Regions from separate parts of the Clostridium beijerinckii genome, predicted to be linked through region 2. Evidence: predicted binding sites of a transcription regulator. Region 2 holds the regulator's gene; each other region holds the start of a gene.
The links. Region 2 encodes NrdR, which represses ribonucleotide reductase genes. Its sites were predicted from a motif close to CACNANATNTNGTG; they were not measured.

Region 1 (4,395 bases), 1.5 Mb from region 2:
AGGGCGCTAAAAAAAGTATTTTTGCTTTCATAATTTTATTTACTCCATTAATTAATTTATTATACTATTATATCAAATATATAAATTAATTAATTACATATATTTGATATATTTAAAAGTCTGGAGATCCAGACACTTAATGGCAACATATATATGGAGCAAATATGTATTCAATTTCCTCTGATATACATATAAGTCCGGCTCTCATTGTAGGAACCTATAATATATAGATACCGAAAAAGGCAGTTATCTATAAAATATAAGTTTATGTTTATGATTGAACGAAGCCAGCGCTATAAAAACACTGGCTTCGTTCAATTACTTAATAGTTTCTTTTAATATAAGAATATAAAATATTATATTACCTTACTGGACAAACTCCATTTGCGCACTCTTTATCAATTATTTCATGTTCGTCATCATCATCAAGTTCAGCCAATAATTCATAATCTATAGGTTTAATATTTTTTATACGTTCCTCATAATCTTCTTTTGTTGTAGATTCATAAGGTAAAAGAGGGTAAGTTTCGTCTGTTAGAGGAAGGAAAGTTATACCAACCACATAGTCAAAATTCTCATAGAGCCAATTGGCAACATCATTCCACTCATTTTCTCTTACATGTACGGTAATTGAAGTATTGTGATCAGTCCAATTTATCATTGATAATTTATAAAGTTCAAGTTGTTCTATAGCTCCAACATCATATTTTGTTTTTCCGTAAGGAGCTTTGATTGGAAATTCTATAACTTTTGTTGTGCAATTTTCATCACTTTGACCATTTTCATTATAAATTGGATAGCATTTTAGCTTTTCTATCATTTTATATAGAGGGTCAGATGTAGAGATCCTAACTCTTCTAATATAATAATTAGAATGTGAATAATGTATTCCTGAACTTACACATGGAAGTGTGGATAGAGATCCTTCAGGCTTAATTGTTGTCATAAGCTCAGGAATGGAAATTCCAAGTTCTGAGCAGTATTTAATACCTTCGCTTCTAACTACATCTCTTAAACGCTTTAGCAATAAACCTAAATTTTTATAAGTCATGTTTGTTCTATTTACCATATCCATCATTCCAGTTAATGATATTCCAACGATTCTATCATTTTGCATGATTTTATTCCAATCTGGAAGTTCTACGTTTACTAGGGTCATTCTAATAGCCACTCTAGTAGATAGCTTTATTATTTTTTCTAATTTATCAATATCTAGGTTATTATCTTCATTTACGAATGAGGCTAAATTGTTAGTTGATAGGTTGCAGCATTGATGTGAATTAAGCAAAATTTCTCCACATGGGTTACAACCTTTAAATGTACTTTTTCTTCTCATAGCTTCACTTCCATTAATAAAACCAGGTTCACCATTTATTTTTATGGATTCTAGGATTTTCTTTATTTTATTAAGCGATGGTTTTTCTTTATATAAAACAGAATTATTACTCATTTTCCTATGAGATACTTCTGAATTTTCAATCCAATTTCCATTGACTATTGTATATAATTTACTTTTTGCATTTATAACATCCTCATCATTTTCATCGCAAATTATCATCATTGCACTACGCCTAACTCCACCAGAAACTACATTCTCACTTATTATGGTAGCTATATCAAGCACATCTATGGACCTTAATCTCCCTTCAACAAGATTACTGCAAACCTTATTTATTTTTTCAAACATTCTTTTTAATGATTTATGACCAGATGCTCTGCCCCCAAACCTTTTTAATCTTTCACCCTCAGGCCTTACATAGCTGTAGTCAAATGTAATTTTCTTAATATCAATATATTCAGGACTTGTAATCAAATTAAAGTAAGTTTCTAGAGCATTACACCAGCCTTCTTTGCTGTCACCAATTTTAATCTTAGCGGCTGATGGATTTACCTTGTCTAAAATAAGTTTGGTGTTTTCCATATATTCTTTTGGCATGAACTTATGAATATCTTCATTATATTCGCTGTCAAGAAATATTCTCCTTATATTAGGCATTTTTGATATTAGAGATTTATCTATTCTAACACCGACACCTGACCCAATCATGAGAAGATAGAATATGTCTACAAAATCATGGAATTTCTCAATCATTGTAAATGCACAGTTATAATTTGAAAGTGGATATTCTTTTACTATATCAGTTCCACCCATATAAAGAGTTCTACCTGATGTAAAGGTCCTTAAATTGAATAAATTATCAAATAACAGTTCAGCTTCTTTTACTTCATCTTGTAGATTTATACTTAATCCCTGTTTCTTTTTAAATTCTATACCAAGTTCAATGTTATATTCTGTTGTTCTAAGAACTGTTTCAAACCAAGTTTCTCTTCTTTTTTTATTGTTTAAATATCTAGAATAAGTTCGTAAATAAACAAATTCGCCAATATTGCTTAAAGGCGTATGGTTAATTTCTCTGTATTTGCTTAAAAATGATTCTGATAATAGTTCACTCATATATATTCCTCCAGTTTTACTTAATAAGCTAATAATTTCTTTCTAATCCTTATATTCTTTTGAATTATAATATCTTCAAGTTTTATAATAACATTATTTTAAATCATTTTATGATAAAATACAATATGTTGTATTTGTAAAAAAGTATTTATACAATATATAGAGTTGTCCTATTCGCTATAATGATTGACTTTAACAAGTAATATGAAAATTTAATTAAGTATATTTAAAGAGGACTTATAAAATAAAAATGTGATTTTATAAAGAGATTATATGAGTAATTGCATAAACGTGATATCAATCACGGTTTTATATAATAAATCGTGATACTGTAATTTAGTAATATAAAATTTTAAGCGGCTTTAGCTATAGATCTAAATATAAGCTATATGCAGTTACTTACAGGTATAACTGTAGGTTTTTTATTGCGCTCAAAAGTTTCATAATATAAATTATTACTTTTAGGTAAGATTAGCACATAGACCGCTTGCGCAGAAAGGATAGATAAAAAACAATGACTAAAAATGAGCTTGAATCATTAAAATTAGAAGGTTTCATGCAGCAACAAGAAAAAGAATATTTTTCACTTAGAATACTGACAGATGCAGGAAATTTAAGTTCTAATGAAATGGTTTGTCTAGCAGAAATATCTGAATTATATGGAAATGGATACATGGGATTTACAACACGGCAATGTGTTGAAATACCTTGGATTAGAGAAGATTTGATTCCAGAGGTTAAGAAAAGGATATTAAGCGTAGGAATCAAGACCGGAGGTACTGGTACAAGGGTTGTAGCTGTAGCTGCTTGCAAAGGAGCACTTTGTAGGTTCGGATTATTAGATTCACAAGAAATAGCTAAAAATCTCGATAGAAAGTTTTTAGGAATAGATCTTCCAGGTAAATTTAAAATTGGAGTAGCAGCATGTCCTAATAATTGTGTAAAAGCTCCAATCAGTGATTTGGGTTTTTTAGCTCAAAATGAACCAAAGGTTGAGGCAGATATGTGCAAAGGATGTAAGATTTGCGAGCGTACTTGTAAAGTTGACGCGATATCAATGGTACATAAAAAAGCAGTAATAGATTACGATAAATGCATTTCTTGTGGGCAATGTATCAAAGCATGTCCTTTTAAAGCTATGAAGTTAGAGAATGAAGGAGTTGCAGTATATTTAGGTGGAAAGTTTGGAAGAAATTTAAGAATAGGAAATCGTCTTAAAAAACTTTACCAGCCTGATGAATTGGAAGCTATTACAGAAATGGTTATTGAGTATTATAAAAATAATGCTATCAAAGGTGAAAGATTAGGAATGACAATAAGTAGACTAGGTTTTAATCATATAAGGAACGCACTAGATATATAGATGTTGCTATAGTTAATTCTCGTTTAATCTTATTTTAATGATTATGTTATTAAAACATAATCAAATGATTTGACAATGATGAATAAATAAAATAAAATGATATTAAATGATAATAAAGTACATTGAATGAGAATGAATTACTATGGGGGAGATGTAATTATGAAAAAAGCAGTTTTTTTTGACATAGATGGGACTTTAATGGACTGTTTAAATGGAATAACAGATATTAGACCTAGAGTAAAAAAAACAATTCGCTCACTCCAAGCAAATGGAGATTATGTATTTATTGCAACAGGCAGACCATATGCCTTTTTGAATGAATCTTTGTATAACTTTGGATTTGATGGCTTTGTTCTTACCAATGGAGCATATGTAAAAGTTAAGGAAAAATGTATATATAAAGAATCTCTTAAAAGGGACTCTATAAAAGAATTAGTGTATAATTTTGAGCAGCGTAATATTCAATATATCTTGCAAGGAGAAACATATTCATATATTAAAGATGAATATAAAAAATTACATTCTTTCTATGATTCTTTTAGTATATCTAAAAAGTATTTCCAATCCGAATATGATC
Region 2 (4,395 bases):
AAAGAATGCGAATTTAATGCCTTATTATCAAGGGGAATAGTCTATAAGGGGGATATTTATGGAAAAGTTAGTTCTGTTTTTTAATAAATTATTATGTAAGTTCAAGTTGTTTAGAAAAAAGTTATATTATGTAGGAGGAAATGATGCTCTACCACCACCATTATCAAAAGATGAAGAAGAAGATTTGGTAAATAAATTAAATGGTGGAGATGAAAATATAAGAAGTACTTTAATTGAAAGAAATTTAAGATTGGTTGTTTATATAGCAAGAAAATTTGAAAACACAGGTGTATATGTAGAAGATTTAATATCAGTTGGTACCATTGGATTAATAAAAGCAGTAAATACTTTTAATCCAGAGAAAAAGATAAAGCTTGCAACTTATGCTTCTAGATGTATAGAAAATGAAATACTTATGTATTTAAGGAGAAATAGCAAGATAAAAGCTGAAATATCATTTTATGAACCTCTTAATATTGACTGGGATGGAAATGAACTTCTGTTATCAGATATATTAGGAACTGAAAACGATACTGTTTATAATTTGATAGAAGATGAAGTAGATAAGCAGTTATTAGTCATGGCATTAAAGAGCTTAAATGATAGAGAAAAAGAAATAGTAAGACTTAGATTTGGTTTAAATGGAACAAGAGAAAAGACGCAAAAAGAGGTCGCGGATATGCTTGGAATCTCACAATCTTACATTTCTAGATTAGAGAAAAAGATAATTAAAAGATTGAAAAAAGAAATAAGTAGAATGATTTAGCTTGTCTTCAAGTATAAAAGTATTGCCTATCGGAGATAATGTTTAATGCAATGGATTATTACTTTCGAAGGGGTGAATACTTGTGATAATTAACAAAGTAGAAATATGTGGCGTTAATACTTCAAAACTCCCTATACTTAAAGAAAAAGAAAAAAAGCAACTTTTTTTACAAATGAAAGCTGGAGATAAGAACGCAAGAGAAACATTTATAAAGGGAAATTTGAGATTAGTACTTAGTGTTATTCAACGGTTTAATAATAGAGGAGAAAATATCGATGACTTATTCCAAGTGGGCTGCATAGGCTTAATGAAATCAATAGATAATTTTGATTTGTCTCAAAATGTTAAATTTTCAACTTATGCAGTTCCTATGATAATTGGGGAAATTAGAAGATACCTAAGAGATAATAATTCTATTAGGGTAAGTAGATCTTTAAGAGATATAGCTTATAAAGCTCTTATTATGAGAGAAAAATTTATAAAAGACAATAATAAAGAGCCTACTATATCTCAAATTGCAAAAGAACTTGAATTGCCAAGAGAAGAAGTTGTATTTGCGTTAGATGCAATACAAGATCCAGTATCATTATATGAGCCAATTTATCATGATGGAGGAGATGCCATATATGTAATGGATCAAATAAGTGACGCTAAAGATACAGATGAGCATTGGCTTGAAAACATCTCTATAAAAGAAGCAATGAAGAAACTTACTGATAGAGAGAAACTTATATTAAATTTAAGATTTTTCAATGGAAGAACTCAAATGGAAGTTGCAGATGAAATTGGAATTTCCCAAGCACAAGTTTCAAGATTAGAAAAAACAGCACTAAAGCATATGAGAAAACACGTATAAGAATGAGAGTTTAATAATATTATAATGGTGGGGGATAATTATGGAACTTGAATTACATTCACTCAATGCTATGAGAAGTATGGAAGTTATAGATATATTAACAGGAACTAAAATCGGGTTTATAAAAGATTTTAAAATAGACTGCGATGAAAATAAAATAGTTGCGTTAATATTACCAGGAGAAATAAAATCATGGTTTGCAAAAGAAGATGAAAAAGAGATTTTGTGGAGCGATATAGTAAAAATAGGAACAGATGTTATATTGGTGAAGGCAAAAGATAAAGATAAAGTAAATGCAAACAATGTATAGCCATATTTCAAAAATATAGTTATAATAAGTATAGGTTTTGATATACGAAAGCAAAGAGGTGAATGAAAGTATGAAATGTCCATTTTGCGGATTTGAAGAAAGTAAGGTTGTTGATTCAAGGTCAACAGATGACAATACAACAATTAGAAGAAGACGAGAATGTTTAAAATGTAATAAGCGTTATACTACATATGAAAAAATAGAGGATTTTCCAATCCTAGTAATTAAAAAAGATTTAACTAGAGAAAATTTCAACAAAGAAAAAATAATTAATGGATTAATTATTGCATGTCAAAAAAGACCCATATCTAGAAAGCAAATCGAAGAAATAGCATATGATATAGAAAAAACAATATCTAATAGTATGCTCACTGAAATCCCATCAAATGAAATAGGGGAAATGGTTATGGCTAGATTGAAAGAGTTAGATGAAATATCATATGTAAGATTCGCGTCAGTTTATAGACAATTTAAGGATATAGATACTTTCCTAGAAGAAATAAAAAATCTTAGAACATAATCACATAATTAAGGATGTTGAAAAGTTTTCAATGTCCTTTTTATAATTAAAAATGTTAGATATAAGTTAAACTTCAGTTAATAAAGATGTCAAGCAGCTAATAAAATGTTAATATTAAGTAAAGAATTTAAATGAATTAAAGAGTACAATCATTTTATTCTTATAAAAAGTAGCTATGCTATATATAAGAATATTTTATGGTGGTTTTGCGACTTTTATTTATTTTCATATGCCTTATTAAAAAGTATTAATTTATTGGAGGATTAGAGTGAATACATTAGAGTTGAAAGACTTAGAAATTAAAGATGATTTTACAATAATGGAGGATAAAAATTTTGAAATTGTCTTCACAAATGCAGAAAAAGGAAGAAGTTTCAATAGAAATACAGAAGAGGGAGTTAGAGAATTAAATTCATTAAAAAAAGAATTTAATGCAGATGATATAATATATATAAAGCAAATTCATAGTGATAGAATATTAAAATATCAAGGTAATGGGAAAAATATTATTGATGAAGAGGGCGATGCAATAATAACAAACGAAAAAAATGTTATTATTGGGGTTTTTACTGCTGATTGTGTACCAATTATATTGGTAGATGAAGAAAAAGAGGTTACAGCTGCTATACACAGTGGATGGAGAGGTACTTTTGAGTCTATTACATTAAGAACAATCAATAAAATGAGAAATGAATTTGGGTCTGATGAAAGAAATATTAAGGCTTATATAGGACCACATATTAGAAAATGTTGTTATGAAGTTTCAGAAGATTTAAAGCAGAAGTTTATTGAAAAGAAAGATACAATAAATGAAAAAGAGCTATTTAATGGAAATAATCTTAACCTTGAAGCGTGCATAATAGACGATTTAAGGAAAGCTGGAATAAATGAGAGTAATATAAATAGTTTAGATTTATGTACTTATTGTAGTAGTGATATTAAATTGCATTCATACAGAAAATCTCAGGGTTCCTATGGTAGAATGTTTTCTTTTATTATTTCACGTTAAGGGGGAAGATGGAATATGGCTAATGAAAAAATTTTAATTGTAGATGATGAAGAACATATAGTTGAATTGCTACATTTCAATTTAGTTAATGCTGGGTATGAGGTTTTAAGTGCTAATAATGGTATTGATGCAGTAAAAATAGCTAAAGCTGAAAAGCCGAGCTTGTTATTGCTTGATTTAATGCTGCCAGGTATGGATGGATTTGATGTTTGTAAGGAAATAAAGAGAGATTCTGAAATGAAAAAAACATCAATAATAATGTTAACAGCTAAAGGCGAAGAACTTGATAAGATACTTGGGCTAGAACTTGGAGCTGACGATTATATAACAAAACCATTTTCCGTCAGGGAATTACTTGCAAGAGTAAAGGCAGTTTTAAGAAGAACAAGCTCATTTAATGAGGCAGAAGATGATGTTTATAATTCAGAAAATCTTAAAGTAGACTTTGAACGTCATGAGGTATATGTGAATGACAGAAAGGTTGATTTAACTTTAAAAGAATTTGAACTTTTACAAATACTAATAAAAAATAAAGGAAGAATACTCAAAAGGGAAACCTTATTAGATAAGATTTGGGGTTATGAGTATATAGGAGAAACAAGAACTGTAGATGTTCATATAAGATATCTTAGAAAGAAGATAGAAGAAGATGATAAAAATCCGAGATTTATCGAAACTATAAGAGGAGTAGGTTATAGATTTAACCCAGCTGAGTAAAAATGAAAAACAAAATATTAACTTCAGTTATTATAACAGTGCTATTTGCACTATTAATTGTAGCATCTTCTTTTATTACAATAATAAATTTAGAGCAAATTAAAAATACAAAAGAACAACTTAGAAATATAAATTCACTAATTTCTGAACTTAATGATGTTACTGATATCAGCAGAAATGATTATGAGGAATTAAAAGCATTAAATAATACAAAAAT
Region 3 (4,395 bases), 1.3 Mb from region 2:
GGAAAACTGTTCGATCCAATCATTAAAAATTGACATAAAAAAACCTCCTTAATTGTGCTCGGAGATTATCAACCAAATAAATAGTTTAAAGTTTTTAAGAGGTTGCATTCCCTACGCTAGAATTAACTAGATCAGGTTTTAAGGGTTTATGAATATCAAATCTCAGCCGCTCGGCTCCCCTAGCACATTATAAATATATTACACTTACACTATTTTATACCTATTATTATAGATAGTCAATTAGATTGTATGTATTAAATTTGTTATTATTACTTAAATTGGAATGTGAATTTGAGCTAGAAGCAATCAAATTTATAGAGTGATGTGGGATTGTGTTATTTGGTAATTTATTTGATGAAATGGTGAAGATATCATCATTTCTATTGACAATAGTAGCATCTTTATATGTTGAATCTAATATAAAATCTTTCATAATAACAAAACAGTCCTTTCAGTAAAGATTTCTTTGTTATTATTATTTACAAGTAGAAAAGTAAGTATACTTGTAAAAGATTAAAGAACTAAATAAAAAAATATGAATTTTAATATTTAGCTCTTTAATTATGAGTAAATAGTTAACATATATATTTTTCGATTAATCTAATCTTTCAACTATAAATCCAACAAGACCAGGTCCGGTATGAACGCCAAGAGCAGGTCCTATTGATCCTCCTAAAGTACATTCAATTAGATTAGGAAGATCTTTTATAGAATCATAAAGCATTTTAGATTTCTCAGGTGCATTCCCATCTAAAACCCAAACTTTACATTTATGATTTTCTAGATAATTTGTTAATATATTTGTTAATTTAGATATACACTGTTTTATGCCTCTTATCTTACAAACCGTATGGTATATGCCGTCATCGCCAACAGTAATAATAGGCTTTAGATTGAGTACACCCGCTATAGTTCCGGCAACTTTACCAACTCGGCCTCCCTTTATTAAGTATTCTAATGTATCTATTGTAAAAAACACGTCAATCTTATCTCTAAAGGAAGGTAAGGTCATTACTATTTCATCAAAGGATTTCCTTTGCTTTATTAGGTTTAGAGTTTCAATGACCATAGCTCCTTCTGACATAGTTAAAGTCATAGAATCAAATACCAAAGTTTTCACTTCAGGGACATTTTCAGATGCAAGTCTTGCAGAGTTATAAGCGCCAGAAAGGCCACTTGATATTGTTATAATAATTGCATGTGTATATCCCTCATTTTTTACCTGTTCCAAAGCATCTGTAAAATCCTCAACGCCAGGTAAGGAAGTTTTAGGTATCTCCTTAGGCAAATATTCATATAAAGTCTTTGGTGTTATATCTATTCCATCAATATACTCTCTATCAGAGAATATAATTTTAAACGGGACTACTTTAATATTATTTTCTATTACGAAATTTGCATTCAAATCAGAAGCACTATCAGTTATTAATGCTATTTTATCCATATTAGTTCCTCCTAGAAATGTATAGTCTTAGTTTAATTATAACACTATTTGTAAAAATTACATTTCTTATAGCTTACTTAAAGAAATAATTTGTATTATAAGTTTTAAATAATAAATTCCATTATTTATAAAATTGTTTGGTTTGCATAACATGATAGTTTGAAATAAATTCTACTCAATTAAGCTTTTAGAACACAGATAATAATAATTTTCTTATAGCTTATTATGAAAAAATACTTGAAATCATAGTAAATTACAACAATAAAGATTATCTACAATAAGTCAAATATAAAAAAGTCGTAAAAAATGAATAAATCGAAAGATAATAGGATGTAAATTAAGATAATTAAAATCTAGTGGTTTAAAAATAAAAAATTAGAAGTATTGCTAATGAATACCTAATACAGTATAATAGTACGGTAGTAAAAATACTATATATTGTGCCATGGAGGGAATAATAATGCTATATGTTGTGAAACGCGATGGAAGAGAAGTTGAATTTAATTCAGATAAGATAGCTCAAGCAATTAAAGGATCAGCTAGTGAAATCGGTTTAAATTTAAAAGAAAGTCAAGTTCTAGATACCGTACATAAGGTGATTACGTATATAGAAGAAGAGTATAAAAAGACTATAACTGTAGAACAAATACAAAATTTTGTAGAGAAGGCATTAAGAGATGAGGGACACAAAGATATAGCAGTCGCTTATTCAGCATACAGACGTGAAAGAACTAAAGTCAGAGACATAAAATCAGATTTAATGAAAGCTATAAGACAAATTGGAGTTGAAACTGATAGAGATAATGCAAATGTAGGAAATAACTTCAGCTCTAAGTTATTAAGAATAGCATCTGAATCAAATAAGTGGAATACACTAGCTACTATGCCAAAGAATTTAGCAAAGGCTCATGAGAATGGAGACTTATATTATCATGACTTAGATAGCTATAATTTAACTGTAAACTGCTTGCATATACCAACAAAAGAGATATTAGAAAATGGATTTAATACTGGATATGGGACAATTAATGCTCCTAAGAGAATTGAAACCGCTGCTGAATTATCATGTATATTATTACAATCAACTCAAAATGATATGTTTGGTGGTCAATCTCATCCAGATTTTGATAATGATATGGCTATATTTGTAGAGCCAACTAGAGAAGAAATTAGAGAAGAATTATTGGAACTAGGTGTATCAGACGAAAAGTTAGAAGCTATGGTAGAAAAGAAAGTAAGAAAAAAGGTACAACAAGCAATGCAGGGTGTAGTTTATAACCTTAATACAATGCATTCTAGAGCAGGATCTCAAGTACCATTTAGTTCAATTAATATTGGTTTACCTACAAGCTCAGATGCAGCATTAGTATGCGAAGTTTTTCTTTTAGAATATGAAAAAGGATTAGGTAAAGGTGAACAACCAATTTTCCCTAATATAATTTTTAGAGTTAAATCAGGTGTTAATAGAGAAGAAAATGATGAATATTTTTATTTATATAAGCTAGCATGTAGAGTGGCTGCAAAGAGAATGAATCCAACTTTTATGAATATCGATGCAGATTTTAATAAAGAATATTACGATAAAGGTTATGTTCCAGCTACAATGGGATGTAGAACTTATCTTATGAAAAATATAAATGGTGAACCTGGTTGTAAAGGAAGAGGAAATATAGCACCTACAACTCTTAATCTTCCAAGAATAGGCTTGCAGGCTAAAAATGATATAAATAAGTTTTTTAGTATATTGGATGCAAGATTAGAATTAGCAAAAGATTCTTTAATGCATAGATATGAGATTTTAAAAAATCTAAGAGTTAAGGATTTACCTTTTGTCGCAGGTCAAGGACTTATGAAAGGTTCAGAAGGATTAAAACCCGATGATTCTATAGAGCCAATATTAAAGCAAGGAACTTGGGGAATAGGATTCATAGGTGTTGCTGAAACCTTATTAGCTTTAGTTGGAAAGCACCATGGTGAAGATGAAGAAGCAAGGAAATTAGGAATAAAGATTGTTGAACATATAAGACAATACTGTGATAGACTTACAGAGGAATATAAGTTAAATTGGAGCTGTTATGCGACTCCAGCAGAAGGACTTTCGGGTAAGTTTATAAAGCAAGATCAAAAGATATTTGGATTGATAAAAGGAGTAACTGACAAGGAATATTACACAAATAGTTATCATGTACCTGTTTCATACCCAATATCTATTAAAGATAAGATTGATATTGAAGCGCCATATCATAAACTTTGCAATGGTGGGCATATAAGTTATATTGAAGTAGATGACACACCAGATGCAGAAACAATAATGGATATAATAAATTATGCATATAGAAATACTAATATCAGTTATATGGGTATTAATTTCCATATAAGATATTGTAGAGAATGTGGTACTTATCTTCAAAACAATGAAAACAAGTGTCCTAAATGTGGCAGTCAGAATATTCAAGGAATATCAAGAGTTACAGGATATTTAAGTTTAGATGAAAGATTTGGTGCTGGAAAGTATCATGAAAGAGAAGATAGAATATCACATACTGAGAGACATGGGCATCATTACTAAAAGTATACTGATGATAGATTTTTAATTTATAAATTATAATATAGAAAAGGAAGATGGATTTATTAATCTCATCTTCTTTTTTTATTTAAAAATATATCAATATATATTTTTAAATATTTAATTCATCAGATGTTATATTGGATTATAAGGCAATATAAAACAAATAATCTTATGGGGAATGAGTTATATAATACAGAAGTTATATATTAAGGAAGCAAAAAAACATATTTTCTATAAGAATTATTAAAAAATAGAGGCATAAAAAGTAAACTTTAATATATTAATGAAATTAATAGAGAATATAATGTAACTATTTGGTATGAATACTAAATATATTGGGTAAATCTGTTAAAGAAAATGGACTGTTAATTTATCAATGTAT

Region 1: a site for NrdR is predicted at 2,575-2,588, ahead of nrdJ (ribonucleoside-triphosphate reductase, adenosylcobalamin-dependent). Genes of this name have one in related genera too.
Region 3: a site for NrdR is predicted at 1,874-1,887, ahead of PZA12_RS00385 (anaerobic ribonucleoside triphosphate reductase). Genes of this name have one in related genera too.

The regions. Positions count from the first base shown of each region.
Region 1 covers NZ_CP144906.1:2,821,077-2,825,471, forward strand. The annotation lists gene PZA12_RS13055 (sigma-54-dependent transcriptional regulator) at 1-31, opposite strand, end outside; gene nrdJ (ribonucleoside-triphosphate reductase, adenosylcobalamin-dependent) at 362-2,455, opposite strand; gene PZA12_RS13065 (4Fe-4S binding protein) at 2,970-3,818, shown strand; gene PZA12_RS13070 (Cof-type HAD-IIB family hydrolase) at 3,978-4,395, shown strand, end outside.
Region 2 covers NZ_CP144906.1:1,338,687-1,343,081, forward strand. The annotation lists gene PZA12_RS06225 (sigma-E processing peptidase SpoIIGA) at 1-84, shown strand, start outside; gene sigE (RNA polymerase sporulation sigma factor SigE) at 59-766, shown strand; gene sigG (RNA polymerase sporulation sigma factor SigG) at 849-1,622, shown strand; gene PZA12_RS06240 (YlmC/YmxH family sporulation protein) at 1,663-1,932, shown strand; gene nrdR (transcriptional regulator NrdR) at 2,003-2,452, shown strand; gene pgeF (peptidoglycan editing factor PgeF) at 2,721-3,461, shown strand; gene PZA12_RS06255 (winged helix-turn-helix domain-containing protein) at 3,477-4,178, shown strand; gene PZA12_RS06260 (sensor histidine kinase) at 4,181-4,395, shown strand, end outside.
Region 3 covers NZ_CP144906.1:83,226-87,620, forward strand. The annotation lists gene thiT (energy-coupled thiamine transporter ThiT) at 1-36, opposite strand, end outside; TPP riboswitch at 91-191, opposite strand; gene PZA12_RS00380 (DegV family protein) at 596-1,444, opposite strand; gene PZA12_RS00385 (anaerobic ribonucleoside triphosphate reductase) at 1,905-4,013, shown strand.